One region of the Paenibacillus sp. FSL R7-0026 genome, then DNA from elsewhere that is predicted to be linked to it. Evidence: riboswitches for the same ligand, from Rfam matches in the RefSeq annotation. Region 1 holds a riboswitch; the other holds the start of a gene.

The links. A riboswitch is a leader RNA that binds a small molecule or an ion and turns the genes downstream of it on or off. The one in region 1 is predicted to bind glycine.
Region 2: it holds a riboswitch for glycine, as region 1 does, so the genes downstream of both, gcvT (glycine cleavage system aminomethyltransferase GcvT) here and sdaAB (L-serine ammonia-lyase, iron-sulfur-dependent subunit beta) in region 1, are expected to answer to the same signal.

The regions. Positions count from the first base shown of each region.
Region 1 is NZ_JBBORG010000001.1:516,194-523,894, reverse strand. Features, by position in the region: gene MKY44_RS02530 (PadR family transcriptional regulator) at 1-399, opposite strand, end outside; gene MKY44_RS02525 (YhgE/Pip domain-containing protein) at 454-1,668, opposite strand; gene sdaAA (L-serine ammonia-lyase, iron-sulfur-dependent, subunit alpha) at 1,932-2,870, opposite strand; gene sdaAB (L-serine ammonia-lyase, iron-sulfur-dependent subunit beta) at 2,860-3,549, opposite strand; glycine riboswitch at 3,661-3,796, opposite strand; glycine riboswitch at 3,801-3,926, opposite strand; gene MKY44_RS02510 (phosphotransferase enzyme family protein) at 4,282-5,298, opposite strand; gene pstB (phosphate ABC transporter ATP-binding protein PstB) at 5,493-6,248, opposite strand; gene pstA (phosphate ABC transporter permease PstA) at 6,261-7,148, opposite strand; gene pstC (phosphate ABC transporter permease subunit PstC) at 7,151-7,701, opposite strand, start outside.
Region 2 is NZ_JBBORG010000001.1:4,998,035-5,005,735, reverse strand. Features, by position in the region: gene ptsP (phosphoenolpyruvate--protein phosphotransferase) at 1-448, shown strand, start outside; gene gcvPB (aminomethyl-transferring glycine dehydrogenase subunit GcvPB) at 1,235-2,674, opposite strand; gene gcvPA (aminomethyl-transferring glycine dehydrogenase subunit GcvPA) at 2,809-4,164, opposite strand; gene gcvT (glycine cleavage system aminomethyltransferase GcvT) at 4,161-5,297, opposite strand; glycine riboswitch at 5,515-5,616, opposite strand; glycine riboswitch at 5,620-5,742, opposite strand; gene gcvH (glycine cleavage system protein GcvH) at 6,086-6,478, shown strand; gene MKY44_RS21845 (PTS mannitol transporter subunit IICB) at 6,898-7,701, shown strand, end outside.

The DNA of each region.
Region 1 (7,701 bases):
CATCTGACGCTGAAGCTTGTCATATAACAATTCCTTGCGTTTCAACTCTGTTGAAATCCACCCCGTTACAGTATTCTCATCCGCCAACTCTCCGAAATACAACCGCATCAGAAAATCAGAACGGAACACCTCGTCTTCCAGGGGACTCATCAGGTAGGCGTGAAACTGTGCTGCTCCCTCCGGAGTCAATGAGTACACGTTCTTGTCGGGTTTCCCTTCCTGCCTCACCGATTCCTTCGTGAGCAACCCTGACTTCTCCATCTTCGCGAGTGTAGGATATATGGTGCCAAAGCTGGCATCAAAGAAAAATGAAAAATATTGTTCAAAGTACTGCTTGATCTCATAACCCGAACATGGCTGATTGTGCAGTATTCCGAGGATGACATGCTGCGTGTTCATCGGTGCACCGCTCCTTTCCATTCCTCTTAACGTATCACAATCAGCCCCCCATATTCAATGATCGGATGAAGACACGGATGCTTCCAGAGCAGCAGGTACAGTAGCAGGCTGTTTCTCCCTCCGAGGTTCAGAGATTGCCGGGTTGGAACGTCTGATCCAGATGCTAAAAGCACCCAGAGTCAGCGTTGTAACTCCGATTACCCCAAGAAACAATGCATCCCGGCCAATCCCGTTTCCCCCAAGCACAAGGTTCGTCATCCCCTCTACCGCATAGGTCGCCGGTAGATAATGACCGATCCCTTGGTAGAACTCAGACATTACATCGCGCGGAATTGTTGAGCCCGAGGACAACATCAGCAGAGGCAACAGCGCACTGTTTAACCAAGCCCCAGCATTGCCAAGCAACAACAAGCTCAACTGAGCCATGAGTATAAAAGATATGGTGACCAGCAACTGGAACAGCCATAACATTAACCAACCATCTGCTGAGGATACCCCCATAACGTGCATCATCCCCGATCCAACAAGCGAAACGATAAATGCCGCACCAACATTCACGATGTTACGCGCCCAGAAGCGCTCCCATTTCCCTGCCCTGCCACTCAGTTCTCCAGAAACCTTTTGCAGATTCATGCCAAGCAACATCGCTCCGGTAAACGTAGCCGTTACAATCAACATCGGTACCATGGAGAAAGCAAAATTATCAACAGGATTCAGTCGCTCCACCTCTGCCTCCACGCGTGAAGACAACCCCAGCGCCAGCGCATCGGACTGATCAGCAGTCATACCGGACTGATTCAGCACTCCGCGAATGCCATTCTCTTGTACTTCACGATTCAATGTGGCTGTAACTTGTGCAGCTACGTTCTGCATCACACTTTTCACGGTAGCCACGTTTGATTCGTTCATCACATACTTCACTGTCATCGGCTTCGACAAGTCTTCTGCCTGCTGCATGAATCCGGATGGAATCTCAATAATCATGTACACATCCCGATCCGTTAACATCTGTCTTGCTTCTTGCATTGATTCAGATGGTTTGATCTCGAAATTCAGACCTGCCGCCAAAGACTTGGCCACCGGTTCAGCCGCTACCCCGTCTTCATTCACGATGGTGACAGCCAACTGAGTCATTCTTTCGTTAACCTGATCGTATCCACTAAGCCAGATGATATTAAAAAACACCTGGAACAGCACGGCCGTAATTAAACCTACAATGGTGGCTCCGTTTTTCAAAAACAGTAGACTCGTCTGGAAAATACCTTTCATTCTATCCATCTCCTTTAATTTTGTTTCGCTCTCATATATATCGTATCGATATATGACAGTAGTTAATATATCAATACGATATATATGTCGTCAATGTTTTTTTGTTTTTCTTCGTTGGAAAAAGACAAAAAAGCCGATACATCTCTTCACCAGGAAGGTTTGTATCGGCTTTTCGTATCAAGTAATGAGCTCTTCTTCACCTTTAATAATCAAGGCTCAAGGTTTCACGAGTTAGCGTTAGATTTAATTCATATCCATCCTATTTATGCCTTAGGTTCTACGTCATTTTCAGCAGGAGACTCCGGCTCAGGCTCGGCACGCTTTGCCTTTGGTTTAGCCAACTTCTGCATCATTTTGCGGCCGGTTGGCGTCTGGGCCAACCCGCCCTGGGCTGTCTCCCGGTGACGGCTAGGCATCGCACTGCCTACTTCCAGCATGACGTCGATGACTTCATCTGACGGAATAGCACTACGCACTCCGGCCAAGGCCATGTCAGCCGCAGCCAGCGCCGTAACTGCACCCAGTCCATTACGGACGATGCACGGAATTTCAACAAGGCCTGCCACCGGATCGCAGATAAGGCCCAGTGTATTTTTTAACGCCAAACCAACGGCATGAACGACCTGTTCCGGTGTACCTCCACGCAGTTCAACCATGGAACCCGCAGCCATGCCGATCGCGGAACCCACTTCCGCCTGACAGCCACCTTCGGCACCGGAGATAAATGAATTGTTGGCAATAACATAACCAATCGCTCCCGCACAGAACAACCCGTTCACCAAATGTTCGTCCGTCCAACCAAACCGCTCCTGTGAACTGATAAACACACCGGGGATAATGCCGCAGGAACCGGCTGTTGGTGTTGCCACGATCCGACCCATGGAGGCATTCACTTCAGATACACACAGGGCATACGCCATGGCAAGTGCGGAAGCATCTCCTGAACAAGTCTCACCTTTGCGAATGTACTCGGCCAATTTTTTACCGTCTCCACCTGTTAGTCCACTGCGTGATGTCGTATCTTCCGTTAACCCTTTGCGTACCGCTTCCTTCATCACCTGATAATATTCTGACATCTGCTGCACAACATCCGCTTCCGGTGTATTGGTCTCCTGAACTTGCTCCTCGATCATCAGCTGAGCAATGGTTTTGGATTCCGCTGTACAGATCGTATTCAGTTCGTGCAAATGTTTAAACCGCATCCGAATCAACTCCTCTCTTCAAATCTATGACACGAATGTCTAACACATGGTCCAGCTCCCTTAGACGCTTGAGCATATCAGGATTAGGCACACCGTCCATCTCCATCGCAGTCAGTGCTTCGCCATCACGGGCTTTCCGGTCCACCTGCATATAGCCGATGTTAACCCCCGATGAACTGATCGTGGACGTTACCGACGCAAGCACCCCTGCTTTGTCTGCATGTCGCAGAACGAGTGTCGGGAACTCACCACTAATCTGAACACGAAAATCATTCATCGAATGCACCGATACGCTTCCACCACCAATGGATGCACCAATCAAGGAGCAGGCACGTTCTCCATGCCACAACTCAATTTTGACCGTATTTGGATGAGGAGCAGGCAGGCCACTTGTATAAAACTCAACCTCCATGCCCGCTTCCTCTGCGTATTGCTCTGCATCCGGGATACGCGGATCGTCTGTGACATAATCCAGCAGACCGCCGATCAGTGCCAGATCTGTTCCGTGCCCCTGATACGTGTCAGCGAATGAACCGTACAACGTCAGCCGAGCACGATCTGGCGTACATCCTAGCCACTGTCGAGCAATTCTCCCTAACCTTGCCGCTCCAGCTGTATGTGAACTTGAAGGCCCCGTCATCGACGGACCAATAATTGAAAAAACATCTTTAAATCGCACTTGTAACCCTCCAATTGTATTCGTCATTTCCATCCAGAATCTGATCCACATTGTTCCTTATTTACTGAATGATGACATCAAAAAAGGACAGAAGAAGGCCTCAGGCCCTCTCTCTGTCCTCGATACCTGAGAGTTTCACGATCAGCAGTGTCTGATGACAAGGTGCATTGCCTGCGATTACAGACAAGTTCACCGGGCTGACTGATCATATACCCCTTGGGTGGCGCAGTTCGCGCACTCTCCAGAGTTGCGTCCAACGATGGTACATTTACCTGAGAGATTAACCACTGCGCCGGGTGCGCAGCAGCTTGCTCCTTCGGTGCCTGAACTACTAGCCATTTTGTTTGGCTAACCCAGGTCTCTCCCGCTCGTTATCATCCGCCGTATGGAACCATTCTGAGCTTATGTCAGAACAGTCATGGAAGTCATTCATTTCTTCTTCATTAAGATTAATCGACCGGAAGATCAGTGTCAACAAACTTGACGATTTCTTTGGGTGTATATCCATCATTTCCTATTGAACCAAGGAAAACCAGAATATTTTGTCAGCTTTCATTACATTAATGCGATAAAAAGATCTTTTAAACAGGTTATTTCGTTCTACTTCAATCAATGATGTGCTCACTACTATTTATGATATTGTCCACGAAACCGTTCGGGTATTCAGGCAACCATCTATTTTGAACCGCACTACTCAGTAGCCCATCCGAGTCTGCACATCTGGATTATAAATCACAGTTCGTAGAAGATGCTCTTGTTCTGTACATAAGGTCGGCAATACTTGCTGCATAGCTTCGGCATGCGATCTTTCATCCATTCGTGCCTCGACTCATTCGCCATCTGAAAGGCATAATAACCCAGTGTAAAGATCAACATGAACCCTTCCATTAATCGAATATCACGATCCGTCAGTGGCGCGATCTGTTGGGTATAACCGGATAAGAATATGTCACGTTCCTCCCGATTGAACATAAGTGCTGCCCCTCCGGCATCAAAAAGATAATAACCATAACCGTGTAGACAAAAATCAATCATGGAAATTCCCTGCTCCGTTATCAGCAGATTGTTGCGAGTAATATCCCCATGAATGATCCCCCATGTCCCTGCGTGATGCTGGTATGTTTCTAACTGCTCATTAATGTTCTCAAACGTCTCACGAAGCAGATCGAAGTCTTCCGTTGTAAAAATCCCCAGTCGGACGCCTTCCTCTAGCTGCCCTAGCATGACCAAGTTCTCATAGATGTTGCCATATGCCGGCCGCACCTTTGTTCGATCTGTCTGATTCTGCTCACGCCCATATTGATGAAGCATCTGCAGTTGTGCCCCAAGATCATAGATCTGCTCTGTTGTCAGGCGTTCTCCCTGCTGGATGTCCCTACCCTCAATCCACTCCAGTACCGTACAACAAATCTCTTTCCCTTCCTCATTTGTCCATACCGTTACCCACTCTCCCGATACATTCCGTACCGGATGTTGCACGCGCAATGCTGTCGTTGCATTTAACTCATGAAGCAGGTTCATCTCTGCCTCCAGCGCAGGAAGCGTATGCTGAATGCCTGTCATACTTGCATATGCGGCTTGGTGTATCCGTAGCAGATACTTCTGCCCGCTTGCTTCGTCGACGACATGGTACGTCAGATTCTCGTTGTGACGAATATATGAAACGACAGGTTTCTCAATAGTGTAGTTCTGTATAATCTGAGCTGCCATATGGTCGTAATACATCTGGTCCGTAGTGATTATCAACATCTCCTTCAAAGTAATGTAAACGTTCTCTTATTACTAAATATCGTAGCATGATTGCTTTACATACAGCAAATTCTTCCAAAATGAAATCAAAAAAGCACAACCCCCGAACAACCGTCCAGGCATTGTGCTTTCTTTTGTCTCTATTATTTCTTTATCTCTCTGTCTATTACTCTATGTTACACTCCATGATCCAATTAACCGAAACGTCCCATAATGTATTCTTGCGTCAGACGATTGTCCGGGTTCGTGAAAATATGCTCTGTATCCCCGTGCTCAATCATACTTCCCAGATAGAAATAAGCTGTGTAATCCGAGATGCGTGCCGCCTGCTGCATGTTATGGGTAACAATAACAATCCGCAACTCCTTCTTGAGCTCGGTAATCAACTCTTCAACTTTACCCGTAGATACCGGGTCAAGTGCGGATGCCGGCTCGTCGAGCAGCAGAATCTGTGGTTCAACAGACAAGGCGCGAGCGATACACAGGCGCTGCTGTTGTCCGCCAGAGAGAGACAGAGCTGACTCATGCAGTCTGTCTTTCACTTCGTCCCAGAGCGCAGCACGGCGCAAGCTTTTTTCCACAATTTCATCCAGTGCCTTCTTACTCTTCGTACCGCGGTAGCGGGGGCCAAACGCGATATTGTTGTAGATGGACTTATGAAAAGGATTTGGCTTCTGCCACACCATGCCAATCTTCTGGCGAAGCTTGATTACATCGGTTCCAGGCTCATTCAGGTCGTTACCGTCCATCCAGATATGTCCCTCTGTACGGGAACCGGCAATCTCGTCGTTCATCCGGTTCAGCGACCGGAGGAACGTGGATTTACCGCAACCAGACGGCCCAATAAGAGCCGTTACGCTTGCTTCAGGGAACGTCAGGCTAATCTGCTTGACCGCCTGGAAATGTCCATAATATATGCTTAACTGTTCCGTACCAAAAGGTATGGCCATGTTGGTTCCTCCTTATTTCGAAGCTGTCATGCGGCGGAATACAACCCGACCGATCCAGCGTGCACTTAGATTGAACGCCAGCACGAGAATGACAAGCACGGCGGACGCCCCTGCTGCCACTTCTTTGGAATCTGGCCCAATACCTTCACTATTTACTTTCCAGATATGAACAGCAAGTGTCTCTGCCGGACGGAAAGGATTAAGCGGTGATCTTGGACTCGTCGGATTCCAATCTGTAAAGTCCAATGGTGGACTACTCATACCTGCGGTGAACATCAGCGCGGCTGCTTCACCGAAGATCCGGCCCGATGCCAGGATCGTACCCGTAATCAAACTCGGCAATGCCACAGGTAGCAGAATCGAAGTGATAATCTTCCACTTGGACAGTCCAAGCGCCAGACCTGCTTCTTTCTGTTCCTTCGGAACAGCCCGGAAGGCCTGCTCCGTAGTACGCACCATCAGTGGCAAGTTAAAGATCGCCAGAGCCAAGGCACCCGAGATTAGGGAAAAACCAAGACCAAATTGATTTACTAACAGCAAGAGACCAAACAAACCGATAACGATGGATGGGAATGATGACAATACTTCAACGACCAGACGAATGAAGCTGGTAATCTTGCCTGGTTTGGCGTATTCCGCCATGTAAATCCCGCCGCCCCATCCAAGTGGAATGGTAACAATCAAGGTCAGAACAAGCAAGAATACGGAGTTGAAGAGCTGTGGACCAATCCCGCCGCCACCCTTAAGCAACTGTGGTGCGCTCGTCAGGAAGTTCCAGCTAATATGCCCAATGCCTCTATACATGATGAATCCAAGCAGACCGAGCAATAGAATAACAATGAATAGAGCCAATACAACGATAACGGATGTTGCAATTTTATCTACCGTCTTTGCCTTCATTTTCATACCCGGTTTCTCCTTTCAAGCAGGCGAACCAGAATGACGAAGACAAAGGTCATCACCAACAGGACAAGCGCCATACTCCACAGTGCATTGTTATGAACAGAACCCATCGTGGTGTTACCCATGCTGAGTGTAATTACACTTGTTAATGTTGAAGCTGATTCAAGCAAGGATGTTGGAACATGCGGTGCATTACCAATAACCATCTGCACAGCAAGTGCCTCACCAAAAGCACGGGCCATACCCAAAACGACACCTGTCAACAAAGCTGGCAAAGTTGTTGGAATAATGACACGGTAGATGGTTTGCCAGCGAGTGGCACCCAGTGCGTAGGAGGATTCACGCAATCCTTTTGGCAACGCGGACAATGCATCTGCCATAATACTTGTCACCGTAGGAAGAATCATTACCGCGAGAACAAGACATCCGGCTGCAATCCCGACGCCTGTTCCACCAAAGATACTGCGAAGCAAAGGTACGATGACACTCAGACCGATAAATCCGTACACAACGGATGGAATTCCGGACAAGAGCTCAATCGCAGGCTGCA
Region 2 (7,701 bases), 4.5 Mb from region 1:
CAGCATTCAACTCGGAATCATGGTCGAAATTCCTTCGACTGCAGTTCTGGCGGATCAATTTGCCAAAGAAGTGGATTTCTTCAGTATCGGAACGAACGATCTGATTCAATACACGATGGCTGCTGACCGTATGAACGAACGTGTAGCGTATCTGTACCAACCTTACAACCCAGCCATTTTGCGTTTGGTTAAAATGGTTATCGATGCAGCGCATCGTGAAGGCAAATGGGTTGGCATGTGTGGTGAGATGGCAGGAGACGAAACAGCAATTCCATTGTTGCTTGGTCTTGGATTGGATGAGTTCAGCATGAGCGCAACTTCCATTCTGCCAGCTCGTAGTCAGATCACCAAACTGTCCCGTGCGGATATGCAGGAACTGGCTGCTAAAGCTCTGGATATGCAAACGGCTGAACAAGTCGTTGAATTGGTTCAAAGCATTAAAGCGTAATTTTGCCGGGGTTTCCTCCGGATTTGAGGTTTTTCTTTTTCCGATAATGAGCTGCATTGATGCAGCGATTTTGCCGGTATCCGCGATTCATGTGGATATCGGCTTTTTTTGTTATAAACAGGACATTTTGATTCGGACTCTAGTGTGTAATCAAACCTTCTTCAAACCTCGGTCTGAGAACTGGAGGGAGCTTGAATGTGGCTAAAGCAGACAAAAGCAGACAAAAGCGCTGTATTCTGAATTGCGAGATGGCGTTCTTCAGTACGAGAATGCGTACTTCATAAGGGAAAGTACAGAGAACTAAGAGAGGAAAGCTAAGAGATTAGTACTGGGGGTTAAACTTTGAGCATTAGGCGTGGGTGGTCAGTGCTAAGGAATCTGAGACATCTTATTCCGGGATTTGAAGCACCCACAGAAATCTAAAGAATCTGAGACACGTTAGGTTTCAATAAACAGCCATTTTTAGCATTTTTGTGAGGGGGTTTAGAGAAATAACGTGTCTGATGTTCCTAAGAATTGAAAAATTGAACTTGGAGGCCAAATAAGACTTCCTGGATTCGTTAGAACATCTTCTGGCTTGGTACGATCCATCACAGGCATCCGAAAGTCTGGGTATCCAGGCCTGGACGCTGGAATACATTGGAGCATAACTGGCCTGTGTTTGAGACATGCTCTAGCAGGAGGATGGTGAGCTGTAAGATTGACATCAGTAGACCGGGAAGGCAACACAAAAAACTCTTGCTGATTGGAATATCAGCAAGAGCTTTCGTGATAACAATGATTTGATTAACTGCACGCGCAGTTCAGTATAGGTTTGCGGGCGGCGGTGGTCTCATCGAGTCGAGTAACCGGTGTGCCATAAGGTGCGTTCAATACCAATTCAGGTGTCTCTTCCGCTTCTTTGGCAATCCGTATCATCGTATCAATAAACCCATCCAACGTTTCTTTACTTTCGGTTTCTGTCGGCTCGATCATGATGCATTCTTCCACGTTGAGCGGGAAGTACACCGTAGGTGGGTGATATCCAAAATCAAGCAATCGCTTGGCAACGTCAAGTGTGCGTACACCATATTGCTTCAAACCCCGACCAGACATGACAAATTCATGTTTGCATACACCCGGATACGGAATCTCGTAGTATGGTGCGAGGCGGGCCATCATATAGTTGGCATTCAGTACCGCACATTCAGAGACACGGCGCAATCCTTCCGGTCCATAGGTACGAATGTAGGCATAGGCACGTACCAATATACCGAAGTTACCATAGTAGGCTTTCACTCGGCCAATGGATTGATCGCCTTCACGATCGAATGCATATATACCATCATCATTCTTGATCACCATTGGTTTAGGCAGGAATGGAATCAGGCGATTCTTCACACCAACTGGTCCGGCACCTGGTCCACCACCGCCATGCGGTGTGCTCATCGTTTTGTGCAAGTTCAAATGCACCACGTCAAAGCCCATATCACCCGGACGGGTAATGCCCATAATGGCATTGGAGTTGGCTCCGTCGTAATACAACAAGCCACCAGCCTGGTGTACGATGGATGCAATCTCCTGAATGTCTTTCTCAAACAGACCAAGTGTATTCGGGTTTGTCAGCATCAATGCTGCCGTGTCCGAACCGACTGCTGCACGGAGTGCGTCCAGATCGACCAGTCCGTCTGCGCGGGATGGAATCGTCACCGTTTCAAATCCTGCAACGGTAGCACTTGCCGGGTTGGTCCCGTGAGAAGAATCGGGCACGATGACTTTGGTACGTTGTTCGCCACGACCTTCGTGGTAGGCACGAATCATCATAAGTCCAGTCCATTCTCCATGGGCACCAGCGGCGGGTTGCAAGGTCACAGCGTCCATACCTGTCAGACCTGCAAGGTCGTTTTGCAACGTATATAACAGTTCAAGAGCACCTTGAATGCTGGATTCATGCTGGTACGGATGGATTTTGGCAAAACCGTTATAACGGGCAACATCCTCATTGATCTTCGGATTATATTTCATTGTACAAGAGCCCAGTGGGTAGAATCCGTTATCTACACCGAAGTTGCGACGGGATAGCGCAGTATAGTGTCGAATAACATCTACCTCGAACACTTCCGGCAGTGCCGCTGCTTCCGAACGGAGCATTTCCCGGGGAATCAACGTATCGGCAGACTGGCGAGGAACGTCACATTCTGGCAGGGAATAAGCGACACGTCCCGGGCTACTGAGTTCAAAAATCAATGATTGTTCCGAAGCAGGAGATAAGGTCTGTGCACTAAATGTTGTATCCGTCTCAGGTTGAACCGAAGTGGAGACAGAGGTACCTGTTTCCGATTGTCCTTGTACCGATGTTGTCGTTGTCGTCGTTTCCTGAGTCACAGCGATCCCTCCAATGCTCGTGCGAATTCGTCAATCTCTTCCTTAGTCCGCCGTTCCGTAACAGCAATCAGCATATGTCCGGCAAGCTCCGGATAATCACGTCCGAGTTCGTACCCACCAATAAAGCCCGCATCCAGCAGTTTCAACTGAAGAGCATCCACGTCGGTTCCTTCAGGAAGCTTAATAACAAACTCATTAAATGTTGGTGCATTAAAAGTAAGGCTAACTCCAGGAATCGCAGTTAATGTATTCAGGGTGTAATGACTCTTTTGCAGATTCAGATCCGCGACATCAATCATGCCTTGTTTACCCATGATGGACATATATACAGATGCACTAAGCGCAAGCAAAGCCTGGTTGGAACAGATATTCGATGTCGCCTTTTCGCGACGGATGTGCTGCTCACGTGCTTGCAGTGTGAGTACAAATCCACGTTTGCCATTGCGATCGGTTGTCTGGCCTACAATTCGGCCAGGAATTCGGCGCATATGATGCTGGGATACCGCGAAATATCCGCATGTCGGGCCGCCGAGTGAAGCGGCGATGCCAAGGGGTTGCGCATCACCTACAACGATGTCAGCACCCAGCTTGCCTGGGGCTTCCAGCAGACCCAGCGATAGCGGGTTGGCACTTACAACGAGCAGGCCCTTGTATGCATGCACGAGGTCGGCAGCCTGCTTCACATTTTCCACAGCACCAAAGAAGTTCGGGCTCTGGATCATGACAGCAGCGGTATCGTCCGATAAGGCGGCTTGCAGGGCATCCCAATCAGTGACGCCATCCTTATAACCAATCTCGACAATCTCCAGACTTAATCCGTGCGCATATGCCTGTAATACCTGACGGGCTTCCGGATGAACGGTACGGGATACGATAAGCTGTTTGCGACGTGTTGCTGCTGCGGCCAGATTACCCGCTTCCGCAAAGGCTGTTGCACCGTCATACATACTGGCATTGGCTACAGCCATACCGGTTAATTCACAGATGTAGGATTGAAATTCGAAAATGGCCTGTAGTTCACCTTGGCTGATCTCAGGCTGATAAGGTGTGTAGGCAGTGTAGAACTCGGAACGGGAAATGACATGATTGATGACGGAAGGAACATGATGATCGTATATACCTGCGCCGAGGAAGCTGGCGTGTGTTTCGAAATTGGCGTTGGCGCCAGCTTGTTTGGACATGTGACGTGTCAGCGCATATTCATCGAGTTTGGAGGACACGGGCAGCTCGCCCTGATAACGAATCTCTTTTGGAATGTCCTGGAACAGATCCTCCAGCGTATCCACACCGATGGTTGCGAGCATGGCGCTCTGATCTTGCTCGGTCATGGGAATGTAACGGTGCTTGCTCATGCTTGATCAGCTCCTTGAGTAGGTGTCTTTGACGTACGTGTCCGTTTATGAAAAGGGGTCTTCACGACCTCGGCTTTTAGTTTCTTGCCGCGGATCTCAATCTCAAGCGGGGTTCCCAGCGCAGCGTATTTGCTGTCGATGAGGGCAAGCCCCAGATTACGCTTCAATGTAGGTGATTGCGTGCCTGTTGTCACTTCACCAATCTGTACGCCGTCGGCATAAATCGGATAGTGGGGGCGAGGAATACCACGCTCCAGCACTTCGATGCCGACCAGTTTGCGAGCAGGCCCGTCAGTTTTTTGCTGTAACAAGGCTTCGTGTCCGATGAAAGGTCCGGCATTCAGCTTCACAAACATGCCAACGCCAGCTTCGAGCGGAGAGATGGTTGCCGACAATTCCTGTCCATACAGGGGGAGCCTCGCTTCAAAGCGCAGCGTATCCCGGGCACCAAGTCCGGTTGGTACGAGTCCGTAACCTTCACCAGCTTGCATTAATCCATTCCACACCGCAGCAGCCTGGTCTGCAGGAACATATAGTTCAAAGCCATCTTCACCGGTATAACCGGTACGGGACAACAGCAACTTTACTCCACATACTTCGGCATCCTGCACAAAACGAAACGGTTCAATCGAGCTTACATCCGTATCTGTAACTTTCCCGATAATGTCTACAGCCAGTGGACCTTGCAAGGCGAGCAGCGCTGTCTGCTCCGAATCATTGGTCATGCTCACGCCAGGGATCAAGTGCTCTTGCAGCCATGCCCAATCCTTGTCGATATTGGAGGCGTTAACGACGAGCATATAATGCTGATCTTCCAGCTTATACACGAGCAGATCATCCACCACACCGCCATCTGGATAACACATCAGGGTGTACTGGGCTTGACCGGGAACCAGCGTGGTCACATCATTGGTCATCATTTGTTGCAAAAACGCTTCAGCCTGCTCACCCTGTACTGTGAATTCGCCCATATGGGATACATCGAACAGTCCAGCACGCTCGCGTACCGCTTCATGTTCTTTCTGGATTCCGCTAAATTGTACCGGAAGCTCCCAGCCTCCAAAATCAATGCACCGTACACCTTCGTATTGCTGATACAGTGGGAAGAGTGGTGTTCTAAGCAAATCGGACATCAAATCACCTCGTCATAGGCCGTCAGCCGGCCGGATATACAATCGTGGATCAATGAACCAGGGTATTTTTAAATTTTCAGCTAGATATTTTCATCACATAAGTATGGTAAGGGCAGCTATGGCAGCGCCGTTCTACATCCTGTTTTTCGTTTTTTGGGAAAAAGGAAAAGGACAGGCCAAAGAATCGGCATGCCAAGTAGCACGCTGTATTCTAAGGCTCTGTCCCTTGTACCTGAGAGTTACCCCGCCGCATTAGTGCAGCAGGTTTCCCCTTGGGTGATCATAACGCCCGCTCAGGGCGAATAGATGCTCTCCAGAGTTGCGTCCCGTAAAAGTCCTTTTGCCTGAGAGATTCACCCCCGCTTATCGGTGGTTTACTCCTTCGGCGTTACCTCATGTACATCCCGAATCGGGTGTCACGGGTAATCTCTCCCTTTACATTCATCCGCGGGTATAACATAGTCCAATAAACACATTTACTCCTCTCATTAAAACGTGAATCCACTGCCGATGTCAAGAACGATATCATAGATAATGATTAAAAACCGAATATTTAATTTATTTTTAATGTTATCGTTCGTATATTTATAAAGACTGCGCTTACTATTCTAATATTCACCAGTATATGAAGAAAGAGTGTAATCCGGTTACAGGATTTAGAGGTGTTCAATAAATAAATTGTGAGGTATCTTGACATTTGATTCAAAAATATCATACGCTATGTTCTGGGAAAAAGGTTAAGGTCAAAGAACGCATGTACTCATTAATGAAAAGCGAGGCGGATATCGATGAGCGAATTGAAAAGTGATTTCCTGTACAGTGAAGAGCACGAATGGGTGCAAACCGTAGGGGAGGATACTGTACGTATTGGCATTACCGAGTTCGCGCAGCATCAGCTGGGTGACATTGTGTTTGTGGAATTGCCTGACCTTGAAACCAATGTAAAAGCAGAGGACAGCATTGGAACGATCGAATCGGTCAAAACGGTGTCGGACTTGTTCTCTCCCGTCACAGGTTCAATTATTGCAGTGAATGATTCGTTGCAGGACTCCCCTGAACTTGTGAACAGCTCTCCTTACGAGGAAGGCTGGATGATTGAGATCCGTGTTGAGGGAGATCTGACAGCAGCATTGTCTACATTGATGAATGCAGACGCATATCGTAAACATACGGAAGAATAGCATCAACGAACTTGTACTTATTAACATATATTTTATAACCAAATGAAATGAGCTTCATATTGTTTCGACCTGTGTGAGCCGGATGCTTGCACAGGTTTTTTGTGCTTTCCAAGAATGGTTTTGAATGTGGATTGAAGCAGATTGTGGATGTAAATCACCTGATTGGACCAAGCTATAGGTTAGAAAATGATTCTGGAAATGATAAAAGTCATAGGCAAGAAAAGCCTTGTGTACCAATGGATTTAGCCATTATGCATCAATTAAAACGATTACATAACCTAATGTTGTCATCATTGTTCATGACGAAAGTACGCTTTCATTTGATTGAACAGGAGAGCATTCTCGCTTAGGATTACAGCAGGGGAGAAATGATACCCCTTTCATAAATCATAATCACTTGATCCAAGGAGGATAATACAATGAGTAATTTGGACCAATCGTCCAATTCCAAAGGTGGGCTACGGGTAGGTGTTCAGCGTTTTGGCCGATTCCTGAGTGGTATGGTCATGCCGAATATGGGCGCATTCATCGCCTGGGGATTAATTACGGCTCTGTTCATTCCAACAGGCTGGTTCCCTAACGAGACGCTTGCACAGCTAGTTGATCCGATGATCAAATATTTGCTGCCACTGTTAATTGGTTACACCGGGGGTACGATGGTGCATGGTCAGCGTGGTGGTGTCGTGGGTGCCATTATGACCATAGGGGTCATCGTGGGTAGTGATATTCCGATGTTCCTCGGTGCCATGATTGCCGGACCACTGGCCGCATGGATTATCAAAAAATTCGATAAATCGATTGAAGGTAAAATTAGAGCCGGATTTGAAATGCTGGTTAACAACTTCTCAGCCGGTATTATTGGCGGGATCTTGGGGATTTTTGCGCTACTGGGCATCGGGCCTGCTGTAGAAGCAATTAGCAAAGTATTATCTGCCGGGGTACAAGGCTTAATGAATCTTGGTTTGCTGCCGCTGGTCAACCTAATCATTGAACCAGGTAAAGTATTGTTCCTGAACAATGCAATCAACCACGGGATTCTGACACCAATTGCAACAGATCAAGCGAGAGAATTAGGGCAATCCGTATTATACATGCTTGAATCGAATCCGGGTCCAGGACTTGGTATCTTGCTTGCTTACTGTTTCTTCGGACGCGGAATGGCCAAATCTTCTGCACCGGGTGCCGTAATCATTCATTTCTTCGGGGGAATTCATGAGATCTAC